3 regions of the Exiguobacterium sp. ERU653 genome follow, and region 3 is predicted to be linked to each of the others. Evidence: predicted binding sites of a transcription regulator. Region 3 holds the regulator's gene; each other region holds the start of a gene.
What was found. The regulator Rex, encoded in region 3, represses fermentation and respiration genes when NADH is low (regulators of the CRP and FNR family bind a similar motif). The targets are predictions, from matches to a motif close to TTGTGAAATATTTCACAA.
Positions count from the first base shown of each region.

Region 1: a site for Rex is predicted at 1,693-1,710, ahead of pflB (formate C-acetyltransferase). Genes of this name have one in related genera too.
Region 2: a site for Rex is predicted at 1,638-1,655, ahead of KNO95_RS03270 (formate/nitrite transporter family protein). Genes of this name have one in related genera too.

Region 1 covers NZ_JACSKV010000003.1:68,458-71,742, forward strand. The annotation lists gene pflB (formate C-acetyltransferase) at 1-1,593, opposite strand, end outside; gene KNO95_RS11825 (hypothetical protein) at 1,967-2,389, shown strand; gene KNO95_RS11830 (DEAD/DEAH box helicase) at 2,443-3,285, shown strand, end outside.
Region 2 covers NZ_JACSKV010000001.1:624,504-627,788, reverse strand. The annotation lists gene KNO95_RS03275 (anaerobic ribonucleoside triphosphate reductase) at 1-555, opposite strand, end outside; gene KNO95_RS03270 (formate/nitrite transporter family protein) at 747-1,577, opposite strand; gene tnpB (IS200/IS605 family element RNA-guided endonuclease TnpB) at 2,202-3,285, opposite strand, start outside.
Region 3 covers NZ_JACSKV010000004.1:103,429-106,713, reverse strand. The annotation lists gene KNO95_RS13105 (ABC-F family ATP-binding cassette domain-containing protein) at 1-1,129, opposite strand, end outside; gene KNO95_RS13100 (redox-sensing transcriptional repressor Rex) at 1,280-1,936, shown strand; gene KNO95_RS13095 (twin-arginine translocase TatA/TatE family subunit) at 1,969-2,163, shown strand; gene tatC (twin-arginine translocase subunit TatC) at 2,167-2,955, shown strand; gene KNO95_RS13085 (YesK family protein) at 3,082-3,285, shown strand, end outside.

The DNA of each region.
Region 1 (3,285 bases), on a different contig from region 3:
GTTCGCGTATTTGATTGCCGAGAGACTGTCGGCCGTTACCGAGAGACCAGCGATTCCACAAGCCATCGTCCGTAAGATTTCTGGATCGTGAAGCGCCATTTCGATTCGTTCATATGCATATTTGTCATGCATGAAGTGAATGACGTTGAGTGTGTTGACGTATAGTTCTGCCAACCAGTCGAGTGTACGGTCGAAATCGGCATATACTTTTTCGTACGTGAGTACATCTTCTGTGTTCATTTCCCAAACCGGGGCAATTTGAGCGCCGTTCTTCTCATCGCGTCCGCCGTTCATGCTATAAAGAAGGGCTTTTGCCATGTTGGCACGCGCACCGAAGAACTGCATTTGTTTCCCGATCTTCATCGGTGATACACAACATGCGATGCCGTAGTCGTCGCCGAATTGTGGCATCATCAAATCATCGTTTTCGTATTGAATGGCCGACGTTTCAATCGACATTTTCGCACAGTATTGTTTAAACCCTTCTGGAAGTTTCGTTGACCAAAGGACAGTCAAGTTCGGTTCCGGAGCTGGTCCAAGGTTTGTGAGTGAATGCAAGAATCGGAACGAGCTCTTCGTGACGTTCGAGCGACCATCTTCACTCATCCCACCGATTGATTCTGTTACCCATGTTGGGTCACCTGAGAATAATTCGTTATAGTCCGGCGTCCGTAAGAATTTGACGATCCGAAGCTTCATGATGAAGTGGTCGACGATTTCTTGGACATCTGATTCGGTCAAACGACCAGACTCGATATCACGCTCTGCGTACACATCAAGGAACGTGGAGACGCGACCGAGTGACATCGCCGCACCATTTTGTTCTTTGATGGCTGCGAGATAGGCCAAGTACACCCATTGATACGCTTCTTGCGTGTTTTCCGCAGGACGACCAAGGTCAAACCCATAAGCCGATCCGAGTTGCTTGAGCTCTTGGAGGGCACGAAGTTGTTCATTCAGCTCTTCCCGCTCGCGGATGTCCGATTCAGATAAGAATCCGCCGCGTTTTGCCAAATCTTTTTTACGTTCTGCCATCAAGAAGTCAATCCCATAGAGAGCGACGCGACGATAGTCCCCGATGATGCGTCCACGACCGTAAGCATCCGGAAGACCTGTGATGATTCCCGACTTACGAGCGGCCCGCATCTCAGGCGTATAGGCATCGAAGACACCTTGGTTATGTGTTTTACGGATTTCTGAGTAAATTTTTGTGATTTCTTCATCTGGTTCGAAACCATATGATTCGAGTGCGGCATCAACCATACGAATACCGCCATTCGGGTGAATCGAACGTTTGAACGGTTCATCCGTTTGAACGCCGACGACTTTTTCTAACTCTTTGTTTAAGTAGCCTGGTCCATGCGACACAATCGTCGATGGTGTGTGTTGATCGACGTCCCAGACGCCTCCACGTTCACGTTCTTCTTTTGTAAGTTCCATCACACGATTCCACAGAACGTTCGTCGCTTCTGTCGGACCTGCTAAGAACGTATCGTTCCCTGTGTATTCATGACGGTTCAAACGGATAAACTCACTGACGTTTACTTCATTCGTCCATTGACCAGGTACAAAACCTGACCATGCGGATTTGATTTCGGTTGCCATGTTGATTCACTCCTCATTCTCGAAAGTAACTGCCTGCTATCTATACTTGAAGTGTACGTGAAAACGTGAACAATATGTTTTACATTATTGTGAAACTTGTAACAATCTTATGAACGTGATAAAACAGCCGTTTTTGAAAGCGTTTTACAAACTGTTATATTCCTTACTTCATAAAGTTTGAAACAGATGAATCCCTGTTAGATAGGGTTTCAATTTCATCTGTACTATTTTGATTGTTCTGTGACTAACTATACAGTTTTTAGAGTGATTTAACTCACATCACTCTGTTAGAACTTGAATTTTCGTGTCGTATCAGACACAATGAAGGCAGAACATTGTATAAGAGGAAGGGGTTCTACTTATGACGTACGAACCATTAACAACAAACAATACCTTTCAAGTCGGCGATCGTATCTCATTGAAGGTCGACGAGGCAGGTGAAAAGCGTGACGGATTTATCACAGAATTTGAAGATGGAGGGTTCTGGATTCGCTTTGACGATGACATCGAAAATGAAGATTTTATCGATTATCGCGACCAACTACTCGCTGCACTTGAGTCGCGTCCAATGAATGTCATCACGACACACCCGGAACTGAAACCGTTCGAGCAAATGACGACCGAGTTACAGTATCGTGTCTATCAAGGATTCACGATTGAACAAGTTAAATTGACAGAAGAAGGTGCGGATGCCCACATCCAACTCATTGAGGACGGTCAAACGTTTACACAGACGTTACGTTCTACAATGGAAGATGGTCAGGAGCATGTTCGCTATATTTGACGAGGGAGCGCTTTCGCTTCCTTTGTTTTTGCCTAAAGATAAGGAGACCGATTATGAATTTTACAAAACCTTTTATTAACGAAACGTGGGAACGGATGGGCTTTAACGAGCCGATGCCGGTCCAAAAAGAAGCGTTTCCCCTACTATTAGATGGAAAAGACGTGACAATCGAAGCACCGACGGGAACGGGTAAGACGCTCGCCTATTTACTTCCCGCGATTGAAAAGATTGATCCGTCGAACGATCGTATCCAAGTCGTCATCGTCGCCCCGACTCGTGAACTTGTCATGCAGATTCAACAAGTCGCACAGCGCTTCACTGAAAAAGGCGACGTCCGCATCGGTTCATTCATCGGCGGTGTCGAATTGAAACGCCAAATCGACCGGATCAAGAAAAAGCCGCATTTGATTGTCGGGACACCGGGTCGTCTCGTCGAGTTGATTGACAAGAAAAAACTGAAGCTTCACGAGACACATACCGTTATTTTAGATGAAGCCGACCAAATCATCGACAGCGGGTTGACAGAGGCCGCAGAACGAATCATCAAGCATACTGCGCATGAGCGTCAGCTTGCACTCGTCTCGGCAACACTCACCGATTCACTCAAAGAGTGGTCATCACCATTCATGAACGAGCCGGCTCATATCAAAATCGAACGTGCTGTCAGCGATCAAGTGACATACGGCTATCTGTTGACGACGCGTCGCTACAAACCGGAACTCCTTCGTCGTCTTTCACACGTCGATGGCGTGAAGGCACTCGCCTTCATCAACAACCGTTCGTTCTTGCCACCTCTTCGAGGAGAATTAGAGAAGTTGAAAGTGGACTATCGGATGCTCGACAGCTTGAAAGGAAAACGTGAACGCGTCGAGACGCTCCGTGAATTCCGTAAAGGG
Region 2 (3,285 bases), on a different contig from region 3:
ATTGTGGATGAACGCTTCACACGCCTGATACGTCGCAGAGATCGTTTCTTCTTCCGCGAGTTGCTCCAATTGCGCATCGTCCCAGTCAACAGGCAATGATTGGAGTCGGCTCAGTTGGCGCTCATATGTCTTCTCGACATACGGTGCCAAATCGACGTCAAACATCGGGAACGCCTGTCCCCCATGCTGCATATTTTGATTCGCTTGAAGGATGATGGACGCGAGTGCCATGGCGGAGCGAATGTCTTTTGGTGACCGAATCGTTCCATGCCCCGTATGGAATCCATCTTTTAATAATTGACCGAGTGGAATTTGACAACATGTCGTTGAGCCTGTGATGTAATAGTCGGCGTCGTGCACGTATAGATAGTTCTCACTTACGGCCTGTTTTGATCGCTCCGACATTAAATACGTCTGCGACAGTTCTTTAGACACTTCTGAAGAGAGTCGTGCTAATTTCCCGAGCGGGGACTTTCCGTCCACGTTCGCATTTTCCTGCACTAAGTCTTGGTCTGGTAAGACGCAGACGTCCTCATACAACTGCAATAATTTCAAAACCTATCACCTCACTATATATGGATCTTAAACATTTAAAATTGTTTTTAAAATCCTATATATAGATTATGACACGTGTTTTTCTCGATGGTCACGAGTCGATATTGTGACAGTTTACCTGTGCCTTTACGACAAAAAAGAACCTCGTCTTCGATAAGACAAGGCTCTACGTTATATGTGATAAACGTCATTTATTTAGCAGCTTTTACGACTTTTAATTCGACTTCTTCCTCGAGTTCTTGTGCCTCACGGAGACCTTTCGAGTTAAGCCATGTATAGATGGCTCCCATGAAGAGCGCTCCACCGATAATGTTACCGAACGTCGCAGGAATCAAGTTGTGAATCGCACCTGCCATGCTGATCGTCTCAGGGTGTGGGACGACGAGCGTCAAGGCGAACAAGACGAAGTTGGCAATGACGTGGTCGAATCCTGAAGCGAAGAAGACCGCGACAAGAAAGATCATCGAGAAGATTTGAGCGAACTCATTTTTCATTTGTTTCGGTAAGAAAATAGCGAGACAGACCATCCAGTTACAGAAGATGGCGCGGAAGAAAATTTCGACCGTCGTATGATGCATTTTTCCCTCGACGACAGCGAACAACCAGTTGTTCATGCCAAGTTCTTGGATGACGCCAGTCGGTGCTAGTAATAATGCGAAAAGGATGCCCCCGAGTGCGTTCCCAACGAAGCAGAGCAACCAGACGAGCATCGTATCACTGAGCGTCGTATAGCCGCGCAATGTGGACGTCGTAAAATACATCGTATTCCCTGTGAACAACTCGGCTCCCCCATAGATGATCATGACGAGCGCGATCCCGAACGAGAAGCCCCCGATGAGTGTCGTGAACGGAGATTCCGCTAAATACATACCGTTAACGACTTTCAACGTAAAGATTGAAGCAAAGCCGATGAAGATCCCGGCTAACATTGCCCGTAAAAAGTATTCCATTGGACGATAATGAATCATTTGCGAGGAAGCCTGTGCTTTTTTCCGTAATGATTCGAGTGCATGGATTTCCATTGATGCCATGTCACAAACCCTTCTTTCTGAATAGTTAAATAGGAAAGTATCAGTTCTAATATGTGAAATCATTAACAATATAAACTGTACAGTCTCTGTTGACAATCACTTCTAGAAGGAATTGACAGAGTGTTCACATCGTAATCGTTTACATATGGCGGATTTGTGACAAACAAAAATGTTAGTGCAATTTGGAATCTGAAAATCGGGTGATGAAAATACTAATAACAACAGAAAGGGTTTTGTTGGAAAGTGTTAAAAGCTAAATCTACATTCAATTTTAAGATGTTTTCTCTAAGCTTTATTATTGTAATGATCCTTTCTTTCATTCCTCAAATCGGGATTAAAGAAGAGGGGCCCTACACATACTATGGATTTCCAGCCCGCTGGTTAGGGAACTTAGGAGAGGGAGATTACAGCTTTGAACTATTTGGACTGTTGTTTAATTTAGCTCTTCTATATTTTTTATTAATTTTCTTCAAAAAAATGATTGGAGCATGTGAACTACTCGCCACTTATTTGCTTCGCAAATTGAAGTGGGAGCTTCTTGGGAAGACCGCACTTTTACTAGCCACGGTTGTTTACCAAGCTCGTCGGATGGTTCCCACCCTGAAGGAATTCGTTTTAGTTTGCCAACATCAACAGGTTGATGCTCGCATTAATGTCGCGGTCATGATGAGCGCCACACGTACACGTCCATTCGCGTACATCCACTGTTTTCTTCTCGCCTTTTTCGCCGCAGGAAGAGCAGATTTGCGTCGATGCGTACCATTGATCCGCCTTGATGAGCGTCCGTCCGTAGAACTTACACTTGTATTCTAGCTGTCGGACGAACTCATACCAACTGACGTCGGCGATCGATTTGGCGACCTTGTGGTTCTTCATCATGTTGTTCGATTTCAATGTCTCCACGACGATGACTTGGTTCTCGTCAACGATTCGTTTCGACAATTTATGAAGAAAGTCTTTGCGTTGGTTTGCGATTTTCTCGTGTCTCCTGGCGAGAATCAGCCTGGCCTTCTCTCGGTTCTTGCTCCCGATCTTCTTTCGTGACAAAGCGCGCTGCGCCTTCTTGACCTTCTCTTCCGACTTGCGAAGGAAGCGAGGATTGTCAATCTTGTTTGAAACCATCTCGTCATTTGTCATGATGGCGAAGTGTTCAAGGCCGAGATCGATACCGATTTTACTTTTGGCAGGAATCCAATTTTTCTCATCTTGATCGACGAGGATGGAGACGAAGAACTTGCCCGTCTTCGTCATCGAGACCGTCACGGACTTGATGATCCCCTCGAAAGGACGATGTTGGTTGAACTTCACGAAGCCGATCTTAGGGAGTTTCACCTTCCCGTCCTCGATCCGGACGCTACCGTTCTGATTGTTGGTCGTGTAGGAGGCGCGGTCACTGTGCTTCGATTTGAACTTCGGGAAACCGACAGACCTGTCCCGGAAGAAGTTGGCGTATGCCTTGTTCAGATCCATCTGGGCGTTGGCAAGGGACAGACTGTCGACCTCTTTCAAGAAAGGGAATTCGGGCTTGTACTTCGCCGGGGTCGGGAGCTTCTGTTTCGCGTCAGGGTTCAGCTTCGACTCTTCATGCAGCCGGATACGCTCTTCGAGCATCTTGTTGTACACGAAACGGACGCAACCGAACGTCTTTATGAAGTATTCTTGTTGTAGCTTTGTCGGATATAGTCGAAACTTGTACGCC
Region 3 (3,285 bases):
TCGTCAATACTTTGAGTAATGTCGACTTCCCGACCCCGTTCGGACCGACGAGGGCGACGGATTCACCGCGTTGCAGTTGGAAGCGGAGATGCTGGGCGATTGGTTCTTCGTACCCGATGGCGAGGTCGCTCGCGCTCAACACATCGTTCCCGCTCTGGCGTTTGATGGAGAACGAGAGGACGGCGCTGCGTTCGTCACCGTCCGGGGCATCGAGTCGGTCGACTTTCTCGAGACGCTTCCGCACGCTTTGTGCACGCTTCGTCGTCGTCGCTCGGGCGATGTTTCGCTGAATGAAATCCTGCATCTTGGCAATCTCTTCTTGCTGCGACTCGAACTGCTTCTTCTCTTGCTCGTAAATGGCGGCCTTCTGTTCGAGATACTTCGTGTAGTTCCCGACGAAGCGACGGCTCCGATGACGTGACAGCTCATAGACGACCGAAACGACACGGTCGAGGAAGTACCGGTCGTGGGAGACGATGAGGACAGCTCCTTTATAGCCGCCCAAGTACTTCTCGAGCCAGGCGAGCGTCTCGATGTCCAAATGGTTCGTCGGCTCATCCAAGATGAGCAGGTCAGGACTTTGAAGGAGCATCTTCGCCAAGGCGAGACGCGTCCGTTGTCCCCCGGATAGCGTGTCGATGCGACGTTCGAAGTCATCCGGATAGAAGCGCATCCCATGGAGGACCGAGCGGATGGTCGCTTCATACTGGTAACCGCCACGCTCTTTGAACGTATGCTGCTCTTCATCGTAAGAAGAGAGGAGACGTTCGTACGCAGCGGCGTCATTTAGGATTCGTTCGGATCCCATGTCGGCTTCCATGCGACGGAGCGTCTTCTCCTGCTCGATCAAGTCCGTGAAGACGGTGAGCATCTCGTTCCAGATTGTCTCGTCGGATTCGAGCCCTGAGTCTTGGGCGAGATAGCCGATGGTGACGTCTTTTGGCTTCATGATGTCCCCGGAATCATAGTTGTATTCACCAGCGATGACTTTCAAAAGTGTGGACTTACCGGCACCGTTCCGACCGACGAGGGCGACACGTTCACCTTCCTGGATTTCGAGTTTTACGTTTTCTAAAATCGGCTCGACGCCGAAGGATTTGGATAAGTTGTTGACTTGCAGTAGGATCAAGTGAAAAAACCCCTTTCTCTCTATTTAGTATACTGTATTTTTCAGCGATTTTAGGTATATTCGTTGAGTGGTCATGTGAATTCGTTTACAATCAAGGTGTATGAAATTCAGATTCGTTTGTAACGTGTCGTAAAAAGGAGGCTCTTTCCGTTGAGTCAAAACGAACCAAAGATTCCACAAGCGACAGCCAAACGGTTGCCACTATACTATCGATTTATTCAAAGCCTGCATGCGTCAGGGAAACAACGTGTCTCTTCAGCAGAACTGAGTGAGGCGGTCAAGGTCGATTCGGCTACGATTCGCCGTGATTTCTCGTACTTCGGTGCGCTCGGTAAAAAGGGATATGGCTATAACGTGCAGTATCTGTTAGACTTTTTCCGAAAGACACTGAATCAAGACGAGATTACGAATGTCGCCTTGGTCGGGGTCGGTCACCTTGGGACGGCATTCGTCAACTATAACTTCCTTAAAAACAATAACACACATATCGTCGTCGGGTTCGACGCAGACGAGACAAAAGTCGGCACGACGATGTCAGGCGTCCCAATTCATCACGTCGATGAGATGGAACAGATTATGAAGCAAAACAAGATCGACGTCGCCATTTTGACGGTACCTTCTGCCTATGCGCAGCCCGTCGCAGACGACTTGGTGCGATTCGGCATCAAGGGTATCTTGAACTTCACACCGGCACGACTCACTGTACCGGACACCGTTCGCGTCCATCACATCGATTTGTCGATTGAGCTGCAGTCACTCATTTACTTTATGCAACACTATCCAACCGCTGAGGGGGTCCATCAATAATGGAATTACTAGCATCATCACTCGTCGTCGGGATGCCAGGTGGGGTGAGTCTATTTGTCATCGCCATCATCGCACTCATTCTCTTCGGACCGAAGAAATTACCGGAGTTTGGTCGCGCGGCCGGGCAGACGCTTCGTGAGTTCAAAAATGCAACGAACGGCATGATGAACGAGCACGACGAGAACGACAAGAACGACAAGAAAGCTATCGAAAAGAAAGAGCAGTAAGCCATGAATCATCAACCTGATCAAGAGCGGGAACTCACCGATCACTTGACAGAGCTGCGGAGACGACTGATGCTATCTGCATTTGTCGTCTTTGCCTTCTTTTTGATGGCTTTGCCGAGTGTCAAATATGTACTCGCGTACTTGCAAGAAGATCTCATCGAACGTGGGCTCGAACTGAACGCCTTTGGGGTCGCGGACCCACTCATGATTTACTTGAACTTGGCGCTCGTCATCGGCCTGATTGCGGCGAGCCCATTCCTACTGTATCAAGTGTGGGCGTTTGTCGCACCCGGTCTGCATCCGAATGAGCGGAAAGGCACGCTTGCCTATATCCCGATCATCTTCGGATTGTTCTTGATTGGTCTTGCGTTCGCCTACTATTGGTTGTTCCCGCTCGTCCTCGATATCTCGACGGACCTCGGGCAAGACCTCGGACTCGAACAACTCATCGGGGCCAATAATTACTTCGCGTTCTTGTTGCAGCTGACAATTCCGTTCGGTCTATTATTCCAATTACCGGTCGTGACGATGTTCCTCACCCGGATCGGTGTCGTGACCCCGTACTTCTTATCGAAGATTCGAAAGTACGCGTACTTTGCGCTATTCGTGGTCGCGGCGTTCATCACACCACCGGACTTGACGTCGCACCTCATGGTGTCACTACCGCTCTTCTTCCTATATGAGATCAGCTTATCGATTTCACGTATCACCTATAAAGGGGTGCTGCGCCGGGAGAAAGAAGCGATGGTGCAAGAACAGATGGATTTAATGAAACAGATGAATGAGAAATGAGCATCGTTCCTTCCAGGGAGACGGTGCTTTTTTGATTTTTGGTAACGAACGTTTTTCAACAACACGAAAACACATGACTGACATGATAAAATAAAGCTACTCAGTTGGATGCCAGGGGGAGAAGCGATGATTTGGGAGTACTACGGGGATGCAATCATCATCATCGGTGTGTTGACGACGATTTTATTGATTGCCATGCTGAACTTTTTGAAGTCGAAATTTAAGCGAAGACTCGTCTTTTCGTTGATGCTGCTCGTGGTAGGATACACGCTGATCTTGATTGGTCTCGTCTTTGTTCGCGGATGGGATGGTCTGGGCTGGAGCATGATC